Regions from separate parts of the Glutamicibacter sp. Je.9.36 genome, predicted to be linked through region 2. Evidence: riboswitches for the same ligand, from Rfam matches in the RefSeq annotation. Region 2 holds a riboswitch; each other region holds the start of a gene.
The links. Region 2 has a riboswitch for S-adenosylmethionine ahead of AAZQ98_RS12250 (O-acetylhomoserine aminocarboxypropyltransferase/cysteine synthase family protein). Riboswitches for the same ligand answer to the same signal wherever they lie in the genome.
Positions count from the first base shown of each region.

Region 1: linked by a shared signal. The riboswitch ahead of AAZQ98_RS03685 (flavin reductase family protein) and the one ahead of AAZQ98_RS12250 (O-acetylhomoserine aminocarboxypropyltransferase/cysteine synthase family protein) in region 2 are both predicted to bind S-adenosylmethionine.
Region 3: linked by a shared signal. The riboswitch ahead of AAZQ98_RS09545 (bifunctional o-acetylhomoserine/o-acetylserine sulfhydrylase) and the one ahead of AAZQ98_RS12250 (O-acetylhomoserine aminocarboxypropyltransferase/cysteine synthase family protein) in region 2 are both predicted to bind S-adenosylmethionine.

Region 1 is NZ_JBCPSN010000001.1:791,564-801,125, reverse strand. Features, by position in the region: gene AAZQ98_RS03715 (acetyl-CoA hydrolase/transferase family protein) at 1-745, shown strand, start outside; gene AAZQ98_RS03710 (PQQ-dependent sugar dehydrogenase) at 742-1,806, opposite strand; gene AAZQ98_RS03705 (dihydrofolate reductase family protein) at 1,814-2,404, opposite strand; gene AAZQ98_RS03700 (hypothetical protein) at 2,676-2,954, opposite strand; gene AAZQ98_RS03695 (PaaI family thioesterase) at 3,281-3,697, opposite strand; gene AAZQ98_RS03690 (long-chain-fatty-acid--CoA ligase) at 3,713-5,320, opposite strand; SAM riboswitch class IV at 5,698-5,814, shown strand; gene AAZQ98_RS03685 (flavin reductase family protein) at 5,909-6,409, shown strand; gene dnaB (replicative DNA helicase) at 7,411-8,766, shown strand; gene AAZQ98_RS03675 (ZIP family metal transporter) at 8,828-9,562, shown strand, end outside.
Region 2 is NZ_JBCPSN010000004.1:279,350-288,911, forward strand. Features, by position in the region: gene AAZQ98_RS12225 (Fur family transcriptional regulator) at 51-479, shown strand; gene katG (catalase/peroxidase HPI) at 583-2,766, shown strand; gene AAZQ98_RS12235 (methylated-DNA--[protein]-cysteine S-methyltransferase) at 2,865-3,494, opposite strand; gene AAZQ98_RS12240 (RNA polymerase sigma factor) at 3,491-3,988, opposite strand; gene AAZQ98_RS12245 (histidine phosphatase family protein) at 4,101-4,661, opposite strand; SAM riboswitch class I at 4,773-4,867, shown strand; gene AAZQ98_RS12250 (O-acetylhomoserine aminocarboxypropyltransferase/cysteine synthase family protein) at 4,983-6,356, shown strand; gene AAZQ98_RS12255 (CoA-binding protein) at 6,356-6,850, shown strand; gene AAZQ98_RS12260 (DinB family protein) at 7,482-8,069, shown strand; gene AAZQ98_RS12265 (CPBP family intramembrane glutamic endopeptidase) at 8,366-9,112, shown strand.
Region 3 is NZ_JBCPSN010000003.1:261,965-271,526, reverse strand. Features, by position in the region: gene AAZQ98_RS09585 (carbohydrate ABC transporter permease) at 1-761, shown strand, start outside; gene hutI (imidazolonepropionase) at 898-2,085, shown strand; gene tpx (thiol peroxidase) at 2,518-3,015, shown strand; gene AAZQ98_RS09570 (hypothetical protein) at 3,164-3,598, opposite strand; gene AAZQ98_RS09565 (phosphotransferase family protein) at 3,688-4,533, opposite strand; gene AAZQ98_RS09560 (CPBP family intramembrane glutamic endopeptidase) at 4,630-5,412, shown strand; gene AAZQ98_RS09555 (GNAT family acetyltransferase) at 5,431-5,847, shown strand; gene AAZQ98_RS09550 (VOC family protein) at 5,909-6,553, opposite strand; SAM riboswitch class IV at 6,726-6,845, shown strand; gene AAZQ98_RS09545 (bifunctional o-acetylhomoserine/o-acetylserine sulfhydrylase) at 6,937-8,280, shown strand; gene metX (homoserine O-acetyltransferase MetX) at 8,283-9,428, shown strand; gene AAZQ98_RS09535 (SGNH/GDSL hydrolase family protein) at 9,511-9,562, opposite strand, start outside.

The DNA of each region.
Region 1 (9,562 bases), on a different contig from region 2:
GTCCGAGAAGCTGCTTCCGCTGCAGTCGGGCGTGGGCAATATCGCCAACGCAGTGCTCGCTGGCCTGGCCCGTGGCGGCTACAAGGGCCTGACCGCCTATACCGAGGTTATCCAGGACGGCATGCTGGAGCTGATCAAGGACGGCACCATCGAGTTCGCCTCCGCCACCAGCTTCTCGCTGTCTTCGGAGGGCATCGAGGAATTCAATCGCAACGTCGACCACTACCGCGAGCGCATCCTGCTGCGCGCCCAGGAAATCTCGAACCATCCGGAGATCATCCGCCGGCTGGGTTGCATTGCGCTGAACGGCATGATCGAAGCCGACATCTACGGCAACGTGAATTCCACCAACGTGCTGGGATCGCACGTGATGAACGGCATCGGCGGCTCGGGCGACTTCGCCCGCAACGGCTACCTGTCGGTGTTCATGTCCCCATCGACCGCCAAGGGCGGCAAGATCTCGGGCATCGTTCCTTTTGCTTCGCATGTGGACCACACCGAGCACGACACCATGATCCTGATTACCGAACAGGGCCTGGCCGACCTGCGCGGCCACTCGCCAAAGCAGCGTGCGCAGCTGGTCATCGATAACTGCGCCCACCCGGAGTACCGCCCGATGCTGCAGGACTACTTCGACCGTGCGTGCAAGGACAGCTACGGCAAGCACACCCCGCACCTGCTGGGCGAGGCCCTTTCCTGGCACCAGCGCTTCCAGGAGACCGGAGACATGCGCCCGGCCAGCTAGTCGCCGGCCAGGCGGGGATCGATGCGCAGGATGCGGTCATCGCCCGCCCCTGGCTGGCCGCGCCCGTCGGTATTGTTGGTCAGCACCAGCAGTGCGCCGTCAGGATCCACTAGCACGTCGCGTAGCCGGCCGAGCCGGCCATCGAGCAGTTCATGCTCGGTGGCCGGCTCGTCCAGTTCCACCGCGCGCAGCACTTCTCCGCGCAGATTCGCCAGGTAGAGGGTGCCATCGAGGATCGCGATGCCGCTGGGGCTGGCCTCGGACGGGGACCACTGCGCAATCGGATCGGTGTACGACGGATTTCCGCCGCTTTTTCCCTCGGCTTCGGGCCAGCCGTAGTTTCCCCCGGCTTCGATGATGTTCAGCTCGTCGAAGGTGTTCTGCCCGAACTCGCTGGCGTACATGGTGCCATCAGCACCCCACGCCAAGCCCTGCACATTGCGGTGCCCGTAGCTGTAGACGAGGGAATTTTCGAACGGGTTGTCGTCCGGGACGCTGCCGTCAGGTGCCATGCGCAGGATCTTTCCGCCCAGCTGCTGCAGGTCCTGGGCTTGCTGGGGATTGCCCGCATCGCCCACGGAGGCATAGAGCATCCCGTCCTGACCGATGGCCAACCGCCCGCCGTTGTGGATGCTGGCCGAGGGCAACCCGTCAATCAAGGTGCGCGGGGCCGACAGTGAAAGATTCCCGGCGCTGCCTTGCACCGTGAACCGCTGGATGCGGTTGCCGGATTCAGCGGTGGAATACGCAAAAAGCTGGTCTGGGGAGAGGAAGGCCAAGCCCAGCAATCCGCCTTCTCCCGTCGCTACGAGATCGTCGAGCCGAGCCACTTCGCGGCCTGGTCCGGATCCTGGAATCTCCACGATCCGCCCGGAATCGCGTTCGCTGACCAGCAGGCTGTCTTGGGCGTAAACCATGGACCATGGGGCGTCCAAGCCGGTGGCCAGGGGAGTTGGAACAGCTTGCGATTCGGTAGCTGGAGCTGAAGGCGGGGTTGGCGCGGAGCATCCGGCGAGGAACACTGCGCCGAGCACTAGACAGGTACCCAGAATGCGCTTCATCGAGCTGCTATGCATGGGCTGGTTGATGGCGCGTCGGGCGATAAGTCAGTTCCTGGATCCGTCCGTCCAGCAGCTTGGACTCGACAAGTTCCAGATCGTAGTCATCGACCCCGCCAAGTACCGGGGCAGAACCGCTATGCCCGGTCAGTACCGGGAAGATGGTCACCTGGATGAAGTCCACAAGACCTGCCGCCAGCAGGGAATGGTTCATCGCCAAGCAGCCGTGGGAGCGCAGCGGCACATCTGAAGCTTCCTTGAGCTGTGCGACGACTTCCAGTGCATCAGCGCGCTCCAGCGTGGGGTTTGGCCAGGACAGCGGCTCTTTCAGGGTGGTGGAGATGACGGTGGCGGGCTTGTCGTGCAGGGCCACACCCCACGCGTCTTCAACCTCGGGATTCGCCTCGATTTCTGCCCAGAAGCGGCTGAAGAGACGGAAGGTGTTGGCCCCGAAAACCATGCGGCAAGCCGGAGTGTAGAGCTCGAGGCGGTGGGCTAACAGCTCTGGCCCCTGTTTTCCCCAGTAGCCGCCCCAATCGCCACCGGCGCTGCCGAAGCCATCGAGGCTGCTGAACACATCGAAGGTATAGGTCGCACTCATGGCGAATCTCCTGGAGCTTGAGCGTTAGATGCCACCTACCGTACGCCCGTGCTCGCGGTGTGAAAACCAGCTAGGCCGGATTCTCAGGCAAATACACATTCTGGATACGCAACTGGCCGCTTCGTCCTTCTGAGGATGCGGTGTTTCACGTGCTCGGTATGGTGCCTCTCGCGGGACTCGCAAGTTCGCTTAGAGTGCATCTGGGGTCCCTGCTCCGATTTGTCTTGACACATACCAAGATACTTGGAATCCGAAAATACCGAGGAGACCTCTATGGTCCTTGAACGAGGGTGACTCCGAGCGCTAGTAGTTGCACGGCCAGTACGCCAAGAGCTACGGATATGAGTCCCCATCCATAGCTTTTCTTCACTGTGGCGATAATGCCACCAGCTAAGCCAAATGCACTAGGTAGGAAAAACATCCACAACGGCTTTGCCTCCCCTGAGCCGTTCCAATCAACTAGGGCCAGGGCCGATGCAAGCGCCAGTCCCATCATCACCCAAGTCCATAGGGGACATTTGCCGATGAGTTTCTTGGACGAGGCGTTCATTTGCGCAACTTCTTTCTTTGCTTGAGAGGACTACTTTAGTGGATTGCAGAAACAGTATGTGAAGTAGAAGCTCACTGAACTAGACCGCCAACAGCCCAAGGGTATCCCTGCCGCTGCCTTCACTATTTGCAAACCCAGCGCACTAGTAGCTGGTTTGGCACATGGAGTCTTGGCTTGCGCTGAGCTGAATTGATTTAACAACTTGCCCATTTCCAGAGCATGAGAATCCGTGCCGTCGGCACGGGCCTTCTTCATGTCGAAGTAGACCTGCCCATGTCGAGTTGCCGTGCAAGCCACGTAGTCGAATCCCATCCGGCAAGGGGATCTTATTTCTCAGGCAAATCCACATTCTGGGTGCGCAACTGGCCGCGGGATAGCTGCTTGCCAGTGGATTCATCGGTGATGATGACCTCCCAGAGCTGCTGGGTGCGCCCTTGGAATAGCGCGGTGGCGATCACCTGGACCCGTGCTCCGGTGGAAGGGCGCAGGAAGTCGGTGGCGTTGTGCACGCCGACTGCGAATTGCCCGCGTTCGGCCACCGCGTAGCTGGCGCCCACCGATCCTGCGCTCTCGATGATCGAGGTGTACACGCCGCCATGGACTACGCCCCAGGGGGTGTGGTGGTTCTCGTCCAACTGCGCGTGGCCGCGTACTTCCGTGGCCGTGATTTCGTCGAACTCCAAACCGATGCTTTCGGTGAAGCGGCTCGTCTTGTTGGGAATCCGTGGTGCTGGGTTATCCAATTGGTGATCCTCGGGCTAGTTCGGTGTGCTGGCTTCGAGCGCCTGGGCGCGCAGGACATTCTTCTGCACCTTACCAGTGGAGGTGCGCGGCAGATCCTGCGGGAAGACGATGGTGCGCGGCACCTTGAAACCGGCAAGCTTTTCGCGGGCGAATGCAATCAGCGTTTGCGCGTCCAGGGAGGATCCGCTGGCGCGGATGACATAAGCCACCGGACGCTCGCCCCATTTCTCGTCGGCAATGCCGATGACGGCCAGATCCAGCACCTCCGGGTGCGAGGCCAGCGCCTGCTCCACCTCGATGGTGGAGATGTTCTCGCCGCCGGAAATGATGATGTCCTTGGCCCGGTCGCGCACCTGGATGTAGCCATCCGGGTGCATGACGCCCAGATCGCCGGTGTGGAACCAGCCGCCATGGAAAGCTTGGGTAGTGGCCGCTTCATCGCGGTAGTAGCCGATCATGACGTTATTGCCGCGCAGCACGATTTCGCCCATGGTCTGTCCATCCGCCGGGACATCGTTCATGTTCTCGTCAACAATGCGTGCAGACTCGGCGGTAATCATGCCAACGCCTTGGCGGGCGAGCTTCGCGGCCCGGTCCGGGCCATCGAGGGCATCCCACTCATCCTGGTACTCGCACACCGTGTACGGTCCGTATACCTCGGTGAGGCCATATACATGGACTACCTCGATACCCAGCTTCTGCAGCTTGGAGATGATTGCCGGGGACGGGGGAGCGCCTGCGGTGGTGATGCGCAGTGGCGCATCGAGCTGGTGGGCGCGGGTGGAGTCGGCGATGATGGAGCAGACGGTCGGAGCGCCGCACAAGTGGGTGGTTCCAAGATCCTCGATGGCATCCCAAACGGAATCTTCGCGCACGCCGCGCAGGCACAGGTGCGTTCCTCCCGCTGCGGTGACGGCCCATGGAGTGCACCAGCCGTTGCAGTGGAACATCGGCAGGGTCCACAAGTAGCGGGTCTTGGCCGTGAAGCCCTGGTGGTGCGCTTCGCCCAACGAGTTCAGGTAGCTGCCGCGGTGCGAGTAGAGCACGCCCTTCGGCTTGCCGGTGGTGCCCGAAGTGTAATTGAGAGTGATCGGAGCCCGCTCGTCGGCGATGGCGTAGGGAAGTCTTTCATCCGAGGCTTGTGCGATTAGCTCGTCCAAGGTGGCGTCCACGGGCACGTCCGGACGTTCTCCGGCGTACTGGTCATCGGTGATCTCGATGAGCGCCTCCAGCGTTGGGTTCTCGCGGCGCAGGGTCTTCGTGTTCTCCAGCAGCTCTGTGTCGGCAAGCATCAGCTTGGCAGCAGAATGATCAATGATGTATTGCAGCTCGTGGGCCGAGAGTCGGGTGTTCAGGGCAACGAGGACTGCGCCTGCCAGCGGTACGGCGTAATGCGCCATGAGCATTTCGGGAGTATTCGGTGCCAGCACGGCCACGCGGTCGCCCGGCTCAATGCGAGCCTTCAGCGCCTGGGCAAAGCGGTGCACCCGTGCTTCGAATTCTTCATAGGAGAAGCTGCGAGTTCCATGGATGACGGCGATCTTCTTCGGATAGGCCTCGGCTGTGCGTTCCAAGAAGCGCAGTGGGGTCAATTCTGAATGGTTGGCCTGAATCTCTACCATGGTGTGGCTATTCCTCAATCGTCATCGATGGTTACGGAGAACAATAAGCAGGAGTGTGACTCAATGCACTCCATGACCAATAGTGGCATGAACCTCAGCGTCATGCCGGGAAACCAAGTTTCATTACGGTGGGCGGTAGGGAATTCGCGCCAGGGCCCCGAGCCCAGGTGAGGCGTTAGTGTTCTGCCGAATCAAGAGCGGCGGAAGCCTGCTGCGATCATGGGGGTCGAGGCGTTCAAGAAGCGCGGCGCATGGCGAATAAAAGACTGCCCAAGGACTTCCAACGGGGCCTTGGATCGAATATTGCGTCGAATATTGCGATTTGCGAAGTGAAATGTTTGACGGCTGTTCGTCATGAGCCATATCGTTTTAAACAGAATCAAGAGCATCAGCTATAAGCCCTGGCTTGCTGATCGGCAACCCTCTCAACGGTAGTGGGGTGCTCCAGGTGAGGATTCGGTTCCACACAAAATGTGCTGGAACAAGTACCGCACACGGCGCGGAACTTCAGCCCAAGCGGCTTCGAGTAACGAGAAGCCAATGCTTGCAGGCTACTGCGCGGTGGGCAAGACCCAAAGGAATCGAGCCATGTCATTGAATCTTGAACTTGACCCGTTGACCCTGCGCAAGGTTTTCGCTCAGCATCCATCAGGGGTAGCCGCCCTCTGTGCAGAACTGGATGGCGTGAAGACCGGAATTGTCGCTTCATCGTTTACCGTGGGAGTTTCCCTCGAACCTGCACTGGTGATGTTCGCCGTGCAGAAGTCCTCGAACACTTGGCCAAAGCTGCGCGAAGCTGGCCGCATCGGCGTCTCAGTGCTGAGTGAACGCAATGATGGTGTCTGCGCTCAGATTGCGTCGAAGAATGGCGACCGGTTCCGCGGAATCGATACCTATTCCTCGGATCAGGGCGCGCTCTTCGTCAACGACTCAACGTTGTGGCTGGAGACTTCGATCTACAACGAGGTCGAAGCGGGGGATCACTGGGTAGTCCTGATGGAAGTCCACGGGCACCGCACCTCCGAGCACTCGCCACAGATCTTCCATGATTCGCGGTTCCATTCGCTGCCGATTCCTGAGCTCGTATAAGCGCTCCGCATTTTCCAAAGCTCCGGCCAGATCAAAACATCGATCTGGCCGGAGCTTTTTGAATTCCGGTTAGGCGGGTTGAGCCGTTCCCCGCAGCCCTCGACACCGGCAATGCCCAGCCGCCCCAGGCATTTGGCGATAACCTCGTCATCAAAGTATCTGTCGCGAGAAACCTTGAACTCGCCATATCCGCCACCCGCCTGGGCCGTCGAACAGAACCGCGCAGGTAGCTCATGGATCCTCGCTGCACGCTGGACCAGAGCGGCAGCGAATTGCCGGCAACCCTCGGATGGGGTTTCCGAGCCATGCAAAGGCTGCGCATCACAAATGAAATCGGCGCTTTATGGGGTCTTCACTGGCGCGCGTCGCGGACGCGAAGTGGCGAGAGTGCGCCGGCAGCCCAGTCGCTGATTCAGGTTCGCCCGCCGAGTCGTTGCACACATTAAGTTATCCACCGCCCCCGAACGCAGAAACCCTCGGCGATTGTGGACTACTGGAAGATCCGGCCTTGCTGGCGAATTTAATCCGCGATGACTTAGGGTTTTGTAAATTCAACAGTATCCACAAGGTTATCCACAAAACTGTGGACAAGACGTGGACAAATGTGTACAAAGGGTGAAAAACCCCGGGAACTGGGCGATTAAGGGTGTTGATAACCTTGGGCCGGTTGGCGTGAGCTTCAATGAATTAAGTTTCTGTCCACAGGTGTGCGAATACAAACAACCAAGTCAACAGATATTAATGATACGTAGAGTGGGGTAATCCACAGAGTTCTCCCCAGACTGTGAACAGGGAACTCCACAGGTAGAGGAGTGTTATCCACATATTCTGTGGATAATGAGGTTTACGCCTGTTAATAACAGCCCTAGTGTTGGGTTCGGGAGAGAAATATCCACAGGCGCCTGACATCCAAATGTCCGTATCGACTGACACGATGAAGCGTTGCCATGAGGCAAGGATAATTTTTCCCAGCGGGTCAATAGGGGATGGAAGTGTCTGCAATGAGTGCTGAGCCGGTTTACGAAGGACGAGATTCCGACGCAGGGCGCAAGCCGCCACAGGATATCGAGGCCGAGATGTCGGTCCTCGGTGGCATGATGCTCTCCAAGGACGCCATTGCTGACGTCGTTGAATCCATTCGCGGCACCGACTTCTACCGTCCCTCCCACGAATCGATTTACGAGGCGATTGTCGACCTCTACGGTCGTGGCGAACCAGCCGATGCGGTCACCGTAGCCGACTTGCTGACCAAGCGCGGCGAAATCTCGCGCATTGGTGGCGCCGCCTACCTTCACAATCTCATCCAGCAGGTTCCAACTGCAGCCAACGCCGGGTACTACGCAGAAATCGTGCGCGAACGCGCCGTGCTGCGCCGATTGGTTGACGCCGGAACGCGCATTGTCCAGATGGGCTACTCGCCAGACGGTGAAGTTGACGCAATCGTCAACGAAGCCCAGGCAGAGGTCTACAAGGTCGCCGAGAACCGCAGCAGTGAAGACTACGTGCGCCTTTCGGACATCATCGAAGACACCGTTGATGAAATCGAGAACGCGGCCAACGCGGGCGATGGCATTACCGGTGTGCCCACCGGATTCTACGAATTCGACGAGCTGACCCAGGGCCTGAAGGGCGGCCAGATGATCATCATCGCCGCCCGTCCTGCAGTGGGCAAGTCAACCTTCGCGCTGGACTTCGCCCGTTCTGCTGCCATCAAGCACAATATGGCCACCGTGTTCTTCTCCTTGGAAATGGGCCGCAATGAAATTGCGATGCGCCTGCTCTCGGCCGAAGCATCCATCCAGCTCCAGGATCTGCGCAAGGGCTCGGTGGAAGACGCGCAGTGGACCAAGATCGCCACGACCATGGGCCGGCTGAACGAAGCCCCGTTGTTCATTGATGATTCGCCGAACATGTCCATGATGGAAATCCGTGCCAAGTGCCGTCGCCTCAAGCAGCGCAACGAGCTGCGCATGATCATCCTGGACTACCTGCAGCTGATGAGCTCGGGCAAGCGTGTGGAATCGCGCCAGCAGGAAGTTTCCGAGTTCTCGCGTAATCTCAAGCTGCTCGCCAAGGAACTCGACGTTCCGTTGATTGCGCTGTCGCAGCTGAACCGTGGTTCCGAGCAGCGTACCGACAAGAAGCCAATGGTTTCGGACCTGCGCGAATCGGGCTCGATTGAGCAGGACGCCGACATGGTGATCTTGCTGCACCGTGATGACGTCTACGACAAGGAAAACCGTCCAGGCGAAGCTGACGTGATTATCGCGAAGCACCGTGCCGGTCCGACCAAGACCATCACCGTGGCCTTCCAGGGCCACTACTCGCGCTTCAACAACATGTCCACCGAGGGTTAGTCCCAGTCAGAACTCATATGGCACCTACTAAGCCAGCGAATTGCTGGCTATAGTGGGTGCCATGTTCGCTTCGATGCAGGCTTTGCTGTGGGGCACTGTGGCCGGCTCGGCCCTGCTGCTGGGATCCGGCGCGGCCTGGTGGCTGAAGATCCCCAGGATCTGGGTCAGCGCCATCATGGCCTTCGGTGCCGGGGTCCTGATCAGCGCACTGGCCTTCGAGCTGGTGCTCGAAGCCTATGAAACCGGCGGCCTCGTTGCGACGATGGGCGGCGTGATCGTGGGCGCTGCCTTGTATTTCGGCGCGAACCGGCTGCTGGCCTGGAGAACCTCAAAGCGGCAGGCGCAGCGCGCAGGAGAGCAGGAATCATCGGGAACCGCGCTCGCGGTCGGTGCACTCATCGACGGCATTCCCGAGTCCGTGGCCCTTGGACTTTCCGTGGTCGCCACCGCGAGCATTAATCCGGCGATGCTCATCGCCATATTCATCTCCAATGTCCCCGAGGGACTGGCGAGTACCGCACAGATGAAAGCGTCCGGGCGCAAGGGGTCCTCGATCGTTTTGCTCTGGGGATCGATAGCCATTTCCTGCGGCATCGCTGCCTTCCTCGGAGCGCTGCTGCTGGAATCCATGCCCGGTGAAGTGCTGGCCTTCGCCACCGCGGTCGCTGCCGGAGGCATCTTGACGATGATCGCCGACACCATGATCCCGGAAGCCTACAAGGTGGAGCACGACTACACCGGGTTGCTGGTGACCTCGGGCTTCCTGGCGGCCTTCAGCCTGCACGTGATCGGCGGC
Region 2 (9,562 bases):
ACACTGGAACTTATCTTGACTGATTCAAAATAAGCAGGCATGCTGGGTACATGACATCACAGGCAGGGATCGAGCAGGTGCTGAAGGCGGCATCGATGCGGGTCACGCAACCGCGCGTTGCGGTACTTTCCGCCGTCGCGGCGCACCCGCACGCGGATACCGAAACCATCATTTCGGCTGTCCGTGAAGATCACCCCAATGTGTCGCACCAAGCTGTCTACGATTCACTCAGGCTCTTCACGAAACTGGGTGTCATTCGGCAGATACAGCCACAGGGCCATACCGCCCGCTATGAAGCCCGCGTTGGCGACAATCACCACCATGTGGTGTGCCGCCAGTGCGGAACGCTGGCGGACGTCGACTGCGCTGTCGGCGGCGCCCCGTGCCTGCATGCTTCCAATGACCACGGGTTCAGCATTGATGAAGCCGAAGTGATCTATTGGGGCACCTGCCCGGATTGCCAGGCTGCGAACGCATAGTTGCTGTCTAAGTAAACCCCTAGATTTGCCATCGTCATCAGCGCAGCTGCTGTGCGATGGATAAAACCAGATAAACCCTAAACAATCCGGAAGGAAAGAGCACATGTCTGAGATGACTGCAGGTCAGTGCCCAGTAGTTGGCGGCGCGGGTCGAATTCACCCTACCCAGGGCAATGCCAACACCGAATGGTGGCCGAATAAGCTGAATCTGAGGATTCTGGCCAAGAACCAGCAGGTTTCCAACCCGCTGGACGAGAACTTCGACTACATTGAAGCCTTCAATGCCCTCGACTTGTCGGCAGTAAAAGCCGACCTGACCGAAATCATGACCCAGTCGCACGACTGGTGGCCAGCAGACTTCGGCCACTACGGCCCGTTCTTCATCCGCATGGCTTGGCACTCCGCAGGCACCTACCGCTCGCACGACGGCCGCGGCGGCGGCGGCGCAGGCCAGCAGCGCTTCGCTCCGCTGAACTCGTGGCCGGACAACGTTTCGCTGGACAAGGCTCGCCGCCTGCTGTGGCCAGTGAAGAAGAAGTACGGCCAGTCGATTTCCTGGGCCGACCTTATCCTGCTGGCTGGAAACGTGGCTCTGGAAGACATGGGCTTCGAGACCTTCGGTTTCGCCGGCGGCCGCAAGGACGTTTGGGAAGCAGATGACGATGTCTACTGGGGCCCGGAAAAGGTCTGGCTGGACAGCGAACGCTACACCGGCAAGCGAGACCTGGATGCTCCTCTGGCAGCAGTGCAGATGGGCCTGATCTACGTGAATCCTGAGGGTCCTGACGGAAATCCGGATCCGCTGGCCTCGGCCGTAGACATCCGCGAAACCTTCCGCCGCATGGGCATGAACGACGAGGAGACCGTCGCGCTGATCGCCGGTGGCCACACCTTCGGCAAGACCCACGGCGCGCATGCCGATGACAAGATCGGCCCGGATCCAGAAGCAGCTCCGCTTGAAATGCAGGGACTGGGCTGGAAGAACGGCCACGGCACCGGCAAGGGCGCGGACACCGTGTCCTCGGGTCTTGAAGTCACCTGGACCTACCACCCAACCCGCTGGGACAACGAGTTCTTCCACATCCTCTTCGCCTACGAATGGGAACTGTTCGAATCCCCAGCAGGCGCCAAGCAGTGGCGCCCGGTCAACAATGGCGGAGCCGGCTTGGTCCAGCCTGCATTCGAGACCTTGGAACACCGCGAGCCACGCATGCTTACCAGCGACCTGGCCCTGCGCTTCGACCCGGTCTACGGCCCGATCTCCAAGAACTTCAAGGAGAACCCAGACCAGTTCGCAGACGCCTTCGCCCGCGCATGGTTCAAGCTGACCCACCGCGACATGGGCCCGAAGTCCCGCTACTTCGGCCCAGAGGTTCCTGCTGAGGACCTGCTCTGGCAGGATCCACTGCCAGCAGCTCCGCAGACCACCTTGGGTGCAACTGAAGTTGCCGCACTTAAAGCCCTGATCAACGATTCGGGACTGACCGTCCAGCAGCTGGTATCCACGGCTTGGAAGGCCGCTTCGACCTTCCGCACCTCGGATAAGCGCGGCGGCGTTAACGGCGGCCGCATCCGCCTGGAACCACAGGTCTCCTGGAGCGTGAACCAGCCTGAGCAGCTCAAGCCGGTAATTGCCAAGCTGGAAGAGATTGTTGACAACTTCAACGCCACTTCCGGGATCAAGGCTTCCTTCGCGGACGTCGTTGTCCTAGCCGGCAACGTCGGAGTCGAGCAGGCAGCCCTGGCAGCTGGCCAGCAGGTCGAGGTTCCATTCACCCCGGGCCGTGTAGACGCAACCCAGGAGCAAACCGACGTTGACCAGTTCGCATGGCTGGAACCAGTTTCCGACGGATTCCGCAACTACGACTCGGGCTTCGTCAAACTGCCTAGCGAGTACTTGCTGATCGACCGCGCGAATCTGCTGGGCCTCTCGGCACCGGAAGCTACCGTACTGCTCGGTGGACTGCGCGTCATCGGCAATAACTGGGACGGCTCCAACTTGGGCGTCTTCACCGACACCCCAGGCGCGTTGACCAACGACTTCTTCGCGAACCTGCTGGAGCTGGGGTTGGAATGGACCCCGTCCGCTGACGAGCAGACCTACACCACCACCGATGGCCGCTGGACCGGCAGCCGCGTGGATCTGGTCTTCGGTGCCAACTCCGAGCTGCGTGCACTGGCCGAGGTTTACGCTTCGGATGATGCCAAGGAGAAGTTCGTCAATGACTTCGCCTCCGCTTGGGCCAAGCTCATGGACGCAGATCGCTTCGAACTGCGCAGCAAGTAGCAGCTGCTGGGCTGCAAGCCCGTAGCAATTAGTGCTGGGCTGCTGCTTCCCGCAAGGGAGGCAGCAGCCCAGCACTTGTTTCATGCGGGAACTGCCCGTCAGAACAGCGTCGCGGCGCCGCTGGCGAAGTCCGGGTTCTCCAGCTTCAGCAGCTCGGACTTGGCTTCCAAGCCTCCCAGGTAGCCGCCCAATGAACCATCGGTGCGCAGCACCCGATGGCAGGGCAGCACGATGGGAATCGGGTTGGTGGCGCAGGCTGAACCGACGGCCCGCACCGCTTTCGGCTTGCCGATCTGCTGCGCCAGCTGGGCGTAGCTCAGGGTACGCCCGTAATCGATATGACCCAGCTCCAGCTGCACCTGGCGGCGGAACTCGGTGGAGAGCTGCAAGTCCACCGGAAGATCGAAGCCATGCCGCTGGCCCGCGAAATACTCATCCAGTTGCCGGACGGCACCATCCAAGCTCGACTTGTCGCGCAGGATCCGCGGGCTGAGCCTTTCCGAGAGCACCTCCAGAATCCGGTCATGGCCTTCGGATTCAAAAGCGACCCGGACCAGCCCGGCATCGGTACTGGCCAGCAGCAAGGCCCCCACGGGGCTATCGACCACGCGATAGGCAACATCAACAAGTTCCCGTGCACGGGCCCGTTCAACGAGCCGGTCCTGCAGCGAGTCGAGGACTTGCGCTTCAGCGGCCGTAGCCTGCTGCCGATAATTTTTTCCGTTCATGGCTGCTCCCGCCATAGTTCTTGGTCATCCATCCGGGCCCGCAGATTCTTGATCCCATCGGCGCCCGAACGCCGGGCGGCAGCTTCGGTGCCGGAAAGGATTCCGGCAATTTGCGCGTAGCTCATTCCGCCCAGGTAGCGGTAGGCCACCACCTGCCGCTGCTTGCCAGGAAGCTGGTTCACCTCATGCCACAGCTGCAGGTTTTCCAACTGCAGATCCGGCCGTTGGGCCGATGGGGCCAGGCTGTCCACGTCTTGGCCGATGAGGATTTCCGGCTTGTTCCTGCGCAACTCGTCAATGGCTTTGTTCCGGGCAATACGCACTAGCCATGCCAGGACATTGGCGTCCTCCGGCAGTTGCGGGTACGCCTTGAGCGCGGCAAGGAACGTTTCGGACCAGGCGTCTTGCGCGCGATGCTCATCAAGCAGGGCACGGCAAACGCGCAGGACGTTCAGTCCATAGTCCTGGACTATCCGCTCGAACGGTGCTTGCATGGCTCTCCTGGAATTTTGCGCCTTCATGGCTTCTCACCATGTAAACGTACGAGGAGACCATTTTGTGAGGCGTGAACGAAAAAAATTCCTTCACGCAGATACCCATGGATTCCTAGAATGCCACCAGATCCAATTCGCTGGCGATCTGCTCAAGGCGGATCAAGTCCAAGTGGAGCATTTCGCCATTTTCCACGCCTTGGGGATCCGTGGTTCCGGCCAATGCGTCGCGGATGGTGCGCATGGTGGCCCCATGGCTGACAATCATGACCTTGCGCCCGGCATGCCTGCTGGCCAAGTCCAGCAGCGCTGGCACCGCACGACTCAAGATCTGGGCACGCGGCTCACGCAGGTCCTTGGCAGCAGCCGATTCCGCTTCGCTGACCTCGGCCATGATCCGGCCTTCCAGCGGGCCGAAGCCGCGTTCAATGAGTTCCGGAACAGCGTTCCCCGTCTCGGCCCCGATCTGCTGGGCAATCAGCGCGGCAGTTTCCCGGGCACGTTCCAAGGGTGAAGCAAGTACCAGCGACCAGTTCTGGCCGATCAGATGGCGCCCGACCTCGCGAGCTTGTTCGCGCCCGGTATCGTTCAACGGGATATCGGTACGCCCCTGCAGGCGCCCTGCAAGGTTCCAATCGGTCTGCCCGTGTCGCACCAGTGCCAGCGAAGTATCCATGACTCCAGCCTAACCGGGGTAATAGGTATCGAAGAATCTCCGATAACAGCTCCAATACGCAACGTTACGACTCATAGTTGGGTCACGAACGGTCATGTTGCGAAGATTATTACACCATCCCGAGCGGCTGAGAGATCTGGTTCGATGACGCCGCAGCAACCTGCCACATCCGGTGGTTACGGTGCTACCGCCAGAAACGATGCAGCCGCCTACCCGTTGGACGACAGCAGGAAGCGACATTGATTCCGGGATTCCTGCCTCGATCGCGGTCCGCCCTGCGGAGCCCGCGAAACCCCAATCGACGAGGAGTCGTAAGCCACCATGGCAGATCACAAGTTTGGATTCCGCACCCGCGCATTGCATGCCGGAGGCACCCCCGATGCCGAGCATGGCTCACGCGCAGTGCCGATCTACCAGACCACTTCGTTCGTCTTCAAGGACGCTGACGATGCGGCCAACCTCTTTGCCCTGCAGAAGTACGGCAACATCTACTCGCGTATCGGCAACCCGACCGTAGCGGCTTTCGAAGAGCGCATGGCTTCGCTGGAAGGCGGCATCGGAGCGGTAGCCACCGGCTCGGGCATGGCCGCGGAATTCGTCACCTTTGCGGCCTTGGCCCAGGCAGGCGACCACATTGTGGCTTCCTCGAAGCTCTATGGCGGCACCATCACCCAGCTCGATGTCTCGCTGCGCCGCTTCGGCATCAACACCACTTTCATCGACTCCAATGATCCCGCCGACTTCGAAGCGGCGATCCAGGAAAACACCAAGGCCGTCTACACCGAGGTGGTGGCCAACCCGTCCGGCGACATCGCTGACCTGAAGGGCCTGGCCGAGGTGGCGCACCGCCACAATCTCCCGCTGGTAGTCGATTCGACGCTCACTCCCCCGTACATCCTGCGCCCTATCGAGCACGGCGCGGACATCGTGATCCACTCGGCCACCAAGTTCATCGGCGGGCACGGCACCACCCTGGGCGGCGTGGTCATCGAGTCGGGCAAGTTCAACTGGGGCAATGGCAAGTTCCCCACCATGACCGAACCGGTTGCCAGCTACGGCAACGTCTCCTGGTGGGACAACTTCGGCGAGTACGGCTTCCTGACCAAGCTGCGCAGCGAACAGCTGCGCGACTTCGGACCGGCTCTGCCGGCCCAGTCCGCATTCCAGCTGTTGCAGGGCCTGGAGACCTTGCCGCAGCGCATGGACAACCACCTGTCCAACGCGAAGCAGGTCGCTGCCTGGTTGCAGGCCGATGAGCGCGTGACCTACGTGAACTATGCCGGCCTGGAATCCCACCCGCAGCACGCGCAGGCCAAGGAGCTGCTGCCCATGGGCGTCGGCTCGGTCTTCAGCTTCGGGGTGAAGGGCGGGCGCGAAGCCGGCTCGAAGTTCATCGAAGCCCTGCAGCTGGCCAGCCACCTGGCCAACATCGGCGATGCCCGCACCCTGGTGCTGCACCCGGCCTCCACCACCCACCAGCAGCTGAGCGCCGAGCAGCTGGTCTCCGCTGGCGTGCCAGAAGATCTGATCCGCCTGTCGGTAGGACTGGAAGATGTCGAGGACATCCTCTGGGATCTGGACCAGGCGCTGGCCGCTTCGCAGGAAGCGATTGCCGCTTCCGCCGCAGGGTTCGAGGCTCCGGCCTATGACGGTTCCGCCTGCGCATTGCCAACCGCTTCGAAAGGAGCAATCTAATGACTGCCGTTGATACCGCTTGGGAAGGCCCTGGAGCCGCACAGCGCCTGGAGATCCTGCGCGACACCAAGTCCATCGCCATTGTCGGTGCCTCGAACAAGCCATCGCGCGCCAGCTATTTCGTGGCTACCTACCTGCTCTCCTCCTCCAAGTACAAGGTGTATTTCATCAACCCGGTACTCGATGAGATCCTGGGCCAGCCGGTGTACAAGTCGCTGGCCGATCTGCCGGAGACCCCGGATCTGGTCGAGGTTTTCCGCAAGCACGATGACCTGCCTACCGTGCTGGACGAGGCCCTGGCCGTAGGCGCGAAGACCCTGTGGCTGCAGCTGGGATCCTGGCATGAGGAAGTGGCCCGGCGCGCCGAGGCCGCGGGCATGAATGTGGTCATGGACCGCTGCGTGAAGATCGAGCACGCCCGCTTCCACGGCGGCCTGCGCCTGGCTGGATTCAATACCGGCGTCATTTCCTCCAAGCGCCAGGTACTTGCCTAGGGAGTCCAAGATTCCAGGAAATGGGTGCATGCAACATTGCGTTGCATGCACCCATTTTTGCCGTCGCTACCGGAGCTCTTCTTCGGGAGCTGTGCGTACTAGGCCACCTGCCCAGGGGCATTGCTGAGTTTTGCGGCTCGGCGGACTGCTCACGACAACGACCGGCCGGCTACGGCCAGTTATTAGAAACCATCTGGTGCCAGCTCTCCAGGTGTCCGGCACTCGGCCCGAGAACCGCAATCGCAAATAGCCCTTGAATTACTCGTTGGTATCCTCCCGCCGCCTTGCCTAGCAGCAACGGCTGCTTTGCAATGCATTTGCATGGGCTGGAGAAAATGGGACGCGGCAAGATCTTTTGGAGGCCGGAGGTACTGGCGACTGGCAATTGCCTAGCCAAATGAACTCGAAATTTCGGCGGACCCGTACGTTGCTTCCTATGCATGCCCTTCACGAAAACGCTATCGATCGCTCACCCGGATATGCCCCCTTGCCCGAATTAGGCGAATGCCTCTCCGTGGGAACCTGCGGTGCGACTGCCGTTTATTTCCCGTCAAACAAGCCGGGCGGAATCTTGGGCATTCGGTCCAGCATCCTTCGGGGCATGACCCCTGCGCGGCATTAGACTCAGCACATGGCAATTGGCAATAGCGGCACTGGGGCCCATCTACGCGAATATCTGAATGATGCCCGCGAAGCAATCTTGTGGAAATGCGAAGGCTTGAGCGACACCCAAGCGCGTACGCCCTTGGCACCCACAGGAACCCATGTCATGGGGTTGCTGCTTCACCTAGCCGTCACCGAATCAGAGTATTTCGTCGGATGCCTCGGACAGAAAATTGAGAATCCCATTATCCGAGACATTTCCGAAGACGAAGACGCCCAGGCCGACTTCCGCCCGCCACCGAACATGACCTTAGCTGATGCCATGAATATCTACCGCGAGGCAACCACCGCTGCCGACGTAGTTTTGGATTATTTGGATCTGGATTCCCCTGCCGTTGTTCCCTGGTGGGGAACGCATCGGCATACGACAGTGGAACGTCTCCTGATTCATATGATCGCCGAGTCTCATCGCCATGCAGGACACATGGATATCGTACGCGAGCAATTGGACGGTTTCGTCGGGTTACGCCCCTCAGCACCCAACATTCCAGATCTGACGCCCGCGCAGTGGGAAGAACAACGCCTGCGCATAAAAGAAATAGCCGACAACGCCTAGCGCATCATCTACTTTCTAAGCCTGTCAGAGGCCAGAGATACCCAAGAAGAAGTTGATGGATCGCTCGGTATGCCCGCGTCACGCAGATGATTTTCAGATTGGACCGCTGACAACTCCCTCATTGTCCGCTACGTTTATAGGCCGAGACCCGCGGCTGACCGTGACGAATTAGCTGTTCTTGACTGCAATGCTCGACTAACGGAGGCACCCCCACGATGACAGGGCCTGAACCGAAAACCGCACAAGAGCAACGGATACCGCTACCACTCTGGTCGGTTCTAGTTCGCATCGCTTTCATGATCGGAGTCCTAGTAGGTACGCTTCTGCTCGCGGTGGCACTTAACAACTCGACCGACCCGACCGCACACGGAACCCTCTGGACGCGCATCCTGAGCGGCTTCGCCATTTCTGGCCTCGTGATCGCCGTCCTTGTGATCCTCGTTCGCTGGTCAGGGCGACGTTCTCTCAGCGCTGCCGGCTTCACCACAGCCTCCGGCGATCTACGAGCGTTTGCCCTGGGCATCGCCTCGTGGTCTGTACCTGCGGTCGCCACTTTCTTTGTTCTCAGGCTACTTGGCAATCCGTTACAGATTCCCGTGGCCGCCGCCGAATTTTGGCTTGTATTCGGCCTGATCTTTTTCGCGGTGCTCTTAACTGAGGCGATTCCCGAAGAGCTTGTGTTTCGCGGCTACGTGTCCGCGGTTCTTGCAGAACGTCTGCCATCGTGGTGGGTCATCGGCGTGCAGACTGCACTCTTCGTTGCTACTGCGGTCTTCCTCCGTGGCGGAGTCAGCCCACTCGACGTATCACTGTTCGCGGCCATGGGAATTGTACTGGGCTACGTTCGACTCGTCACTGGCAGCGTGTGGACCGCTGTCGGCATCCACGTCGCTTTTCAAAGCGCATCCCAACTCGTCTTCACCCATGGCATCATCGAATTCGGCGGTTCACCGGAACTCGCCATGATCGCTCTCGGCGGGGTGCCATTCACAGCGGCCGCTATCCTGGTCTCAGTACTTGACGTCCGGAAAACCCGCGACTGAGGAACCAACCTCCGGCGCGACTGTACCTAAGCTATAGACGAAACTGGGCGGATCCATATTTGAATCTCCCCTATTCCCCTCTCGAGAAAATATCTGGCGTAGGTACTTTGAATGGGCTTCATCCCGGATGTTCTTCATCGGATGATCACTTCTAGTACGTGAATATTGAGCCGGGCTTGCGTCCCACTCAGTACGTTCGGTCTCCGAGCTGCATCTTTCCGGGGACGGATAGCATTGCGATAAGCCCGCCACTCCACCCTCACATTAGGAGCTACCTTCAAGGATTCCCCGACCAAGCTAACGGGATGCACTTGCATATTAGCCCAAGCTCACGGAACCTACAGCAAAATCCAAGACATTCTCAACGCGGGGCCCGAATTGATGATCTCTACATTTATCAGGAGTTATTTGATGCGCTGGACCGACGGCCCGGGTTGGATGAAGCACTCG
Region 3 (9,562 bases), on a different contig from region 2:
CGGGCTGGTGGACGGCTTTGTCCAATCCTTCATTCACGCTCGATAACTATGCGCAGGCCTTTGCCTCCGGCGACAGCCTTCCGCTGTCCAAGGCGTTCCTGAATTCACTGGTCATCACCATTCCGGCGGCAATCGTGCCGATCCTTGTCGCCAGCTTGGCTGCCTATGCCTTCGCGTGGATCAACTTCAAGGGGCGCAATACGCTCTTCGTTCTCGTTTTCGCCCTGCAGATCGTTCCGATCCAGATGGCGCTGGTTCCGCTGCTCCAGCTGTTCTCGGACGGAGTGAAGATCGGCGGGCTGTATATCCTGCCGGGCTTGGGAGTCAACGGGCTGGATGGCGCCTACGCCAAGGTCTGGATTGCCCACACGATCTTCGCCTTGCCGTTGGCGATCTTCATGCTGCACAACTTCATTTCGGAGATCCCCGATGAGGTCATCGAGGCTGCTCGTGTTGACGGAGCCGGGCACGGGAAGATCTTCTCGAAAATCGTCCTGCCCCTGTCGATGCCGGCTATTGCGTCCTTCGGAATCTTCCAGTTCCTCTGGGTGTGGAATGACCTGCTTGTGGCGACGGTTTTCACCTCGGGTGGAGGCTTGCCGATCACGAAAGCGCTCCAGGACCTCTCGGGAACCTACGGGCAATCCTGGGAGCTGCTCACCGCAGGCGCTTTCATCTCGATGATCATTCCGCTGGCGGTTTTCTTCGCCCTGCAACGGTTCTTCGTGCGGGGATTGCTGGCAGGTGCCACCAAGGGGTAACCCTGGCCTGCAGTGGGAACAAAAGGGTGCCAGTCTGAAATCCCAGACGGGCACCCTGTTGTTCTGCCCCACAGTCAACGAGCCATAGGTAGGCTCTTGGCTAAAGGATTGGAAATACCACGAAGGCGGAGCGCTCATGGCAACCTTGTTGCTTACCAACATTGGACAGCTGACTACGGTTGACGCGAAGGGCCGCGTGCTGGAAGACGCGGCGGTGCTGATCGAGGACGGACTGGTTGCATGGATCGGCAACATGGCGCATGCACCTGCTGCAGGACACGAGATCGATTTGGGCGGCCGTGCGGTGCTGCCCGGTTGGGTTGATTCCCACAGCCACCTGATTTTCGGCGGCGACCGCGCCGAGGAGTTCGTAGCCCGCATGGCAGGCCAGTCCTATGCCGCTGGAGGCATCGCGGTCACCACCTCGGCCACCGGGCAGCTCTCGGACAAGGAACTGGCCGACCTCGTGGCTGATCGCCGCCGCGAAGCTCTGGCGATGGGCACCACCTGGATGGAAACCAAGACCGGCTACGGCCTGGCACTGGAAGAAGAGACCCGGCATTCGGTGCTGGGCAAGCCGCTGGTCGATTCCCTGACTTTCCTTGGCGCTCACCTGGTACCGGCAGGATGGGATGCCGATGACTACACGGATTTGGTCTCCGGACCGATGCTGGATGCCGTGGCGGCCAACGTCGACTTCGTGGATGTCTTCTGCGAACGCGGCGCATTCACCGAAGAACAATCGCGCCGGGTCCTGGACGCCGCAAGGAACAAGGGACTGGCAACCAAGGTCCACGGAAACCAGCTGGGTCCTGGCCCGGGCGTGAAGCTGGCCGTAGAGTTCGGCAGCCACTCGGTAGACCACGTGAATTACCTGGACGAACAGGACCTCCAGGCGCTCGCCGGAAGCTGGGCTGGCTGGGACACGGCAACAAGAACTGGGACTGCGGGCACCGTCGCCACCTGCTTGCCCGCCTGCGACCTGTCGACACGGCAACCGCTGGCACCGGGCCGTGCACTGCTCGATGCAGGCGTGCGAATCGCACTGGCGAGCAACTGCAATCCGGGTACCAGCTACACGAGCAACATGAACTTCTGCGTGGCTACCGCAGTGCTCCAAATGGACCTGACCCTGGCTGAAGCCATCGAGGCGGCAACCTACGGAGGGGCGCTCGCGCTGGGCGTTGCCGACCAAGTGGGATCCATTGAGATCGGCAAGCGTGCGGATCTGCATGTTCTTGACGCGCCAGTTGCTGCGCATCTGGCGTACCGTCCCGGGATGAACCTGACCCACAGCGTGTATCGGGCCGGCAAAGCGATCTAGATCTTTGCAGGAGCTCATCGACAACCCGGATGGATTGCGCGCGCCCAGGGAAGGAGATAGAGGCGGCAGAAATCCGGCCGCAAGGATTCCTCGGCCCCGAGCCGTGCTGCGGATCGAAGCCGCCCATGCCGTAAGCAAAACTAGGACGCTGCCTTCTGTCCGACTGTCCGATGGAAGCGTTGAGAAGCCTTCAATGCCTGCCCCCCCCGCTGGCCACGCAGGTCCGGCAGCGGCGGGAGAGCATGTCGGTGAAACGGGCGACTACTTCCAAATCAGTGCCGTCAAGGGTCTGAGCACGCATCTTCGCTGCGTATGAATCGTAGTCGGGGCCCATGTCCACAGTTTTGCATAGGAACGAGAGGTGAGCGACTTGTTTGCGCTAGTAGGCAGAAAATATAGCTCCGGATTAGGCATTCATGATAAACAAGACCTATGGCTAATACTGCTTTCAAGGGAACCCCTGTACAGACTATTGGTGATCTGCCGGCCGTTGGCTCGCAGGCTCCAGCTTTCACTCTCACCGACACCGGCCTTGCAGATGTCACCAGCGAATCGCTGGCTGGCCGTCGCGTTGTCCTGAACATCTTCCCGTCGGTTGATACCGGCGTTTGCGCTGCCAGCGTGCGTCGCTTCAACGAATTGGCTGCCGGCCTGGAGAACACGACCGTGGTGTGCGTTTCTGCTGACTTGCCATTCGCACTGGGACGCTTCTGCGGTGCCGAAGACATCGAGAACGTTACCGCTGCTTCGGTCTTCCGTTCCGACTTCGGATCGGACTACGGTGTGACCCAGATTGACGGTCCACTGGGTGGCTTGCTGGCCCGTTCGGTTGTTGTCCTGGATGAAGACGGCAAGGTTGTTTACAGCCAAATCGTCCCGGAGATCACCACCGAGCCGGACTACGATGCAGCCATCTCAGCACTGAACTAAATATTCTTTGTATCGGAGACGATACGCCGAAATGCCCACCTGAGCATCGTGCTCGGGTGGGCATTTTGCTTTTTCAACGCGTTTGAACAAAATAATGTTTCGCTAAATCCTGATAGACGAAGACATCGGGAGGGACCATCATCAAGTGCTAAGTCGCGTTTGAGGCAATTGATACCGTAAGTTCGTGTCCTTGCAACTGTCTTGCGACGAAAGTGAGCGAACTTGAGTAGCCGTTTAGAGAAATTTGTTCGCGGACGTTTGCGCCGTCAAGGGTGCAAGGCACGCTGATTTCTCCCTTCTCCTTCTTATCATCACTTTGCCATGCGATGCTGGACATCGTATCTTTGCCCGAGCATTCGAACGCAACCTCATAATCGCCGCCACGGAGCGGTATGGCAAGAGAGACCTCCTGGTCCTTCCTATCAATCTCTGTGCTGATGGCAGCCAGCTCATGGTCTTGCAGCGGCATCATCGAATCTGTACCTGGTGGAGGAGGACTGCTGGAATCGATGAGGGAGCAACCTGTGAACGCCATTGAAGTTCCTACGAGGGCAATGAGAGCGAATGCGTTTTTCAGGGTCATATTTTTCCTCGCTTAGGAAGCTACAATTCGATATCGGATTCTGGTTGGTGAGAATGCTGTCGCGACGGGATGAATGGTTAGCGAGGAGCTCACTTCCGTACCGTCTGCGCGGCGGTGAGGATGCGCGGACCAATCTTGCGCATGAGCTTGCCCATCTTCGGGTTGTCGGTGCGCGAGAGCGTATCCGATAGCCGTTCAAGACTCATCAGGCCCAACCAGATTTTGGCCCGGTATGCTTCCTCGGCGCTGGGAGCAATCAAATCCGCCATTTCCAACCCATGCCACAGGCTCAGGTAAGCGGTGTTCAAAGCCGGGTCCCACGCAGCGGCCAGGTCCCAATCCAAGATGCCAACCAATTTCTCGCCGATCCAGTGCATGTTGTGGCCGGCCAAGTCGCCATGAACCAAGCCCGCAGGAACCTGCGCCAGGATATCGAGCTGGGCCCAGAGCTCGGTAGCAGGCCCTCGCAGTTCCTCGGGCAGCGCATCGAAGCATTGCTGCTGCTTGGCCTGGGTCCATTCGCCACGGAATGAAAACGGTTTGGCCAGATGCTCGCTGATCGGCTCCAGCGGCAGCTCGGCCAAATCCTTGACCAGCTGTCCCAGCACCTTCGGATCCCCGTAATGCGGCTCATGGGCTCTGCCGGGGATGAAAGACATGGCCACGGAGCTGAGTCCGTCGACGTGCAGGATCTCGGAGACCGCCACCGGAATCTGGTAGTTGAGCTGGCCCTCCAGCACAGACAGCAGCTTGACGGAACGGGGCATCTGTTCCGTGGCCGCTGGCGTGCGCGCCATGCGAATCACCGCTTGCGGATTGCCAATGACCACCTTGTGGAATTGTCCGCCTTCGTTCACGGCCGCATCTTCCCAGGAAAGATCGGGGCAGAGCTGACGGGCAATCTGCAGTTCTCCAATGGTGGCAGGACGGCTCACTCGCACTCTTCTCGTTCAGCTTGCTGGTGGTCTCAACCTCAGGCTATCGCAGGTTTGCCACGTGGCTGCTCAGTACGCGCACAGCCAGATCAGCCTATGATCGGAAACGTGAACGCTGAACAATCTAAGCAGACAGCAACCCGCAAGACCCTCAAGTTCGAGATCGTCTTGGTTCTTGCCCTGTCGTTGGGACAAAGCGCGGTCTACTCGCTGCTGAGCTTTGCCGATAAGGTCACCCGGGCACCACTGCGCGAGCAGACTACATCGCTGAACAACCCGCTGAGCACCCGCGAGTTCTTTGATTTCTCCTACCAGCTGCTGGACATTTTCTTTGCCTTGGTACCCGTCGTGCTGGCGCTCTACCTGATGAAGCGCACGACCGGACGTACCATCCGGGACATCGGCTTCGATATGCGCAAGCCGGGCAAGGACGCACTGCTCGGGGCGGGGATGTTCTTGGCCATGGGAGTGGGAACGCTGGGCGTCTATGCCGCTGGACGGGCACTGGGCGTCACCACGGCACTGTCAGCAGCGAATCTTGGCGATTATTGGTGGAGCGTCCCCGTGCTTCTGCTGTCGGCTGCACGTCATGCAGTCCTCGAAGAAGTGCTGATGCTCGGATTCCTGTTCACCTACGCCAAGAAATTGAAGCTGGGCCTGTGGAGCACCATTATTGGTTCTGCGATGATCCGAGGCAGCTACCACCTGTACCAGGGGGTGGGGCCGATGATCGGCAATATGCTCATGGGCGTCGTCTTCGGCTGGGTATACCAGAAATACGGGCGGGTGATGCCGCTGGTTATCGCGCACTTCCTGCTTGATGCCATCGGCTTCGTGGGATACGCCTTGGTCGGGCCGGCCATCGGAATCGGCCAGTAGCGCCGGTAAGCTGAGCCAATGCAGATTACCGTGCTGCGCGAAGAGGACCTTCGCCAAGCAGTTGAATTGTGGGAAGCAACTGGGCTGACTCGTCCGTGGAATGATGCACTCGCCGACGCCCGACGGGCTTTGGCTGAGCCTACTTCTACGGTGCTGGCCATCGTTGAGAACGGTCAACTCATGGCTACTGCGATGGTTGGCCATGATGGCCACCGAGGTTGGCTCTACTATGTTGCGGTGGATCCGTGCCGGCAGGGCAATGGCCTGGGAAGGGCGCTGGTGGATGCTGCTGTCCTGTGGCTGCGGGATCGCGGCGTGCCCAAGGTGCAGCTCATGGTCCGCGGGGAGAACTCTGCCGTCATCGATTTCTATGAACGGCTGGGCTTCGAAGACCAGCACGTCGTGGTCCTGGGGAAGCGCCTGGACCGGCCTTAACGAAAAGAAAGTAGGTGGGGACGCCATTGTCCCCGCCTACTTGCGTTCTCTGCGGAACTGTTTACAGCACCACGGTGCCGGACTCGGTCTCAAAGGTAACCGACATGATGCCCGGAGTGCCATTCGGCGCTTCATATTGCATGGTGACAGCGCCCAAATTGACGTTCTGCGGCTGGCCCAGCCAATCCAGCACCCGTTCACGCGAGCCGGCGATGGCGATCTGGCTGATGGCGCCGGCAGGTTCCAGCGCCTTGGACGGATGCAGCTCCTCGGATCCTTCATCCCAGGAAATCAGGTACGGGCACTGCGGATCGGCGATCAGGCCCTTGATGCCAATCTGCTGCCAGGTCAGTTCGCGGCCATCAGGGAACTTCCGGTTGCCCGGCACCGACTTGCGGCCCAAGCGGTCCTCGGCACTGGATAGATCCTCCACCGAGACGCACCAGCCCATCCAGCCGCCGCCGAGCTCCGAACGGGCGCGAACCGCCTGTCCGAAGGGTGCCTTGTCGCTGGCCGGGTGGTTCAGGACTTCAACCACCTCCAGGTACTGTCCATGCTTGAGCGGGAAGATGACATTGCGTGTTCCGAATCGTGGATGCACGCCGCCCTTGACGAATTCCAGTCCAAGGGACTCGGAGATTCTTTCAGCGGTTGGCAACAGCCCGTCCGGGCCGCATGCGTAACTTACGTGATCTAGCCTCATCATGTGCCCATCATGGCAACATGTGATGCCAGTCTCTACTTAGGCAAACCTAAGTGCCGTGATGCTATCGAATACTCTGCGATGAACCTGCACTATTCGTGAAATATGACCGATTGAGTCCAATGACTGGCCCTTGCGTTGCAAAGATCTTCGGTTTTCGGGCAAACTGGTACCAGGTCATGAGTCCCAGTAACAAGCCCCGGCTTACTGGGCGGCAACCCTCCAACCGCGGTGGGGTGCCCCGGGTGAAGACCTGGCCCTTGAACGCACAAGGCATCAAGGACAAGCGCGGGTTACCCCTGGAAGTCGTCACGATATGGTGCTTCCTGTCGGTGTCTTTTCAGTGGCGTACCCCCATAGTCATGAAACGCTATTTGGAGGAAACCATGAGCAATAACTGGTCATTTGAAACCCGTCAGATCCACTCCGGCCAGACCCCGGATCCGACGACCGGAGCACGGGCTCTCCCGATTTTCCAAACCACCTCTTTCGTCTTCCCTAGCGCCCAGAGCGCTGCTGCACGTTTCGCGCTGCAGGAACTGGAGCCGATCTACACCCGTATCGGCAATCCGACCACCGACGCGGTGGAAACCCGCATCGCTGACCTGGAGGGCGGCGTTGGAGCACTGCTGCTCTCCTCGGGACAGGCTGCCACCACTTTCGCCATCTTGAATTTGGCCGAAGCCGGCGACCACCTGGTGGCCAGCCCCAGCCTGTATGGCGGAACCCAGAACCTGCTCAAGCACACGCTCAAGCGCCTGGGCATCGAGGTCACCTTCGTTGCCGACCCGGACAACCTGGATGATTGGCGTGCCGCGGTGCGTCCGAACACCAAGGCCTTCTTCGGGGAAACCATCTCCAATCCGCGACAGGACGTCCTGGACATCGAGGGCATCTCGGCGATCGCCCACGAAGCTGGCGTGCCGCTGCTGGTGGACAACACCCTGGCCACCCCGTACCTGATCCGCCCGATCGAGTGGGGCGCGGATATCGTGATCCATTCGGCCACCAAGTTCCTCGGCGGACACGGCAATGCCATTGCCGGTGTCATCGTGGACTCGGGCAACTTCGATTTCGCCAAGGACGCCGACCGCTTCCCGGGCTTCAACACCCCGGACGAGTCCTACAACGGCCTGGTCTTCGCCCGCGACCTGGGTGTCAACGGCATCCTGGGCGCCAATCTGGCCTACATCCTCAAGGCCCGCGTGCAGTTGCTGCGCGATTTGGGTTCTTCGGTTGCGCCGTTCAACGCGTTCTTGATCGCACAGGGCCTGGAAACCTTGTCGCTGCGCATTGAACGCCACGGCCAGAATGCCGTAGAAGTTGCCACCTGGCTCGAAGCCCGCGAGGAAGTGCAGAAGGTCGCCTACGCAGGCCTGAAGTCCTCGCCTTGGCATGAGCGTGCGCAGAAGTACAGCGATCAGGGCGCCGGCTCGATCATCGCGTTCGAACTGGAGGGCGGTTCGGAAGCCGGCCAGGCCTTCGTGGACGCACTGGTATTGCACTCCAATGTCGCGAACATCGGCGACGTGCGCTCATTGGTCATCCACCCGGCCTCCACCACCCATGCCCAGCTCTCCGAAGCTGAGCAGGTTGCGGCCGGCGTGAGCCCGGGACTGGTGCGGCTGAGCGTCGGACTGGAGAATATCAAGGATATTCTGGCCGATCTGGAATTGGGCTTCCAAGCTGTTGCAGCCCTCGAGAACAAGGAACTGCAGGAAACCCTCTAGGCATGGCATCCATTGTGACTACTGAAGATACTCTGCGCGCCGAAGAGCTCGCCGGCGGACAAGACGGCATTTTGCGCCGTAAGTCCGTGGGGGAGCACCACTTCGAATTCGGTGGATTCCTTCCGGACGTGGTGCTGGCCTATGAAACGTGGGGGACGCTAGCAGCTGATGGCTCCAACGCGGTGCTGGTGATGCATGCGCTCACCGGTGACGCCCACGTTGCGCAAGGCGATTCGCAAAGCGCCGGCTGGTGGGAAGAGCTCGTAGGCCCCGGCGCCACGGTTGACACCAATGAGTACTTTGTCGTGTCCATCAACATGGTGGGTGGTTGCAATGGTTCCACCGGCCCCTCGTCCTTGGGCGACCAGGGCCTGCCCTACGGTTCGAGCTTTCCCTTCGTCACCATCAAGGACTCGGTGCGCCTTGAAGCGCGGCTGGCCAAGCAACTGGGAATCGATTCCTGGCATGCGGTCATTGGCGGTTCGATGGGCGGTGCGCGCGCGTTGGAATACGCCGTCGAGTTCCCCGACCAGGTCAAGAATCTCGTAGTGATGGCCTCGAGCGCGCAGGCGACTGCCGAGCAAATTGCCTTTGCGCAGGTGCAAACCCAATCCATCCGGTTGGATCCGCACTTCTGCAATGGCGACTACTACGGCAACGATGCGCGCCCGGACGCCGGTCTTGGCTTGGCTCGCCGCCTGGCCCACATCACCTATCGTTCCGAAGCCGAGCTTGAAACCCGTTTCTCGCGCAACCCGCAGGATGGCGAGAAGCCAACGGGTCTGCTCGACGGACCTCGCGGGCGGTACCAGGTGGAAAGCTATCTTGACCATCAGGCCAGCAAGCTGGTGAATCGTTTCGACGCCAACAGCTACCTGGTGCTCACCGAGGCGCTGATGAGCCATGATGTGGCTCGCGGCCATGAATCCCTGGAAGCCGCCTTGGCGCGACTGGCGAAGGTCAACGTGGTGGTTGCCGCGGTAACCACTGACCGGTTGTACTTTCCTGAGCAGTCAGTGAAGCTGGCCTCGTCGCTGGCCAAGCCAAAACCGGTGCATTACATTGATTCGCCGATTGGCCACGATGGATTCCTGACCGACGCCACGCAGCTCGACGGCGTGCTTCGGACCTTGGTGTTCGGAGACTGAGCCCCGGAAAGGGCTCGGGAAGATTTCAAAGCCTGAAGCAGTTCCGCCAGTAATCGGTGGAACTGCTTCAGGCTTTTCATGCCTACTTGGCGCTGTCGCCGGCGCCGAGCGAGTCGTTTGGCTTGGTCTGCGCA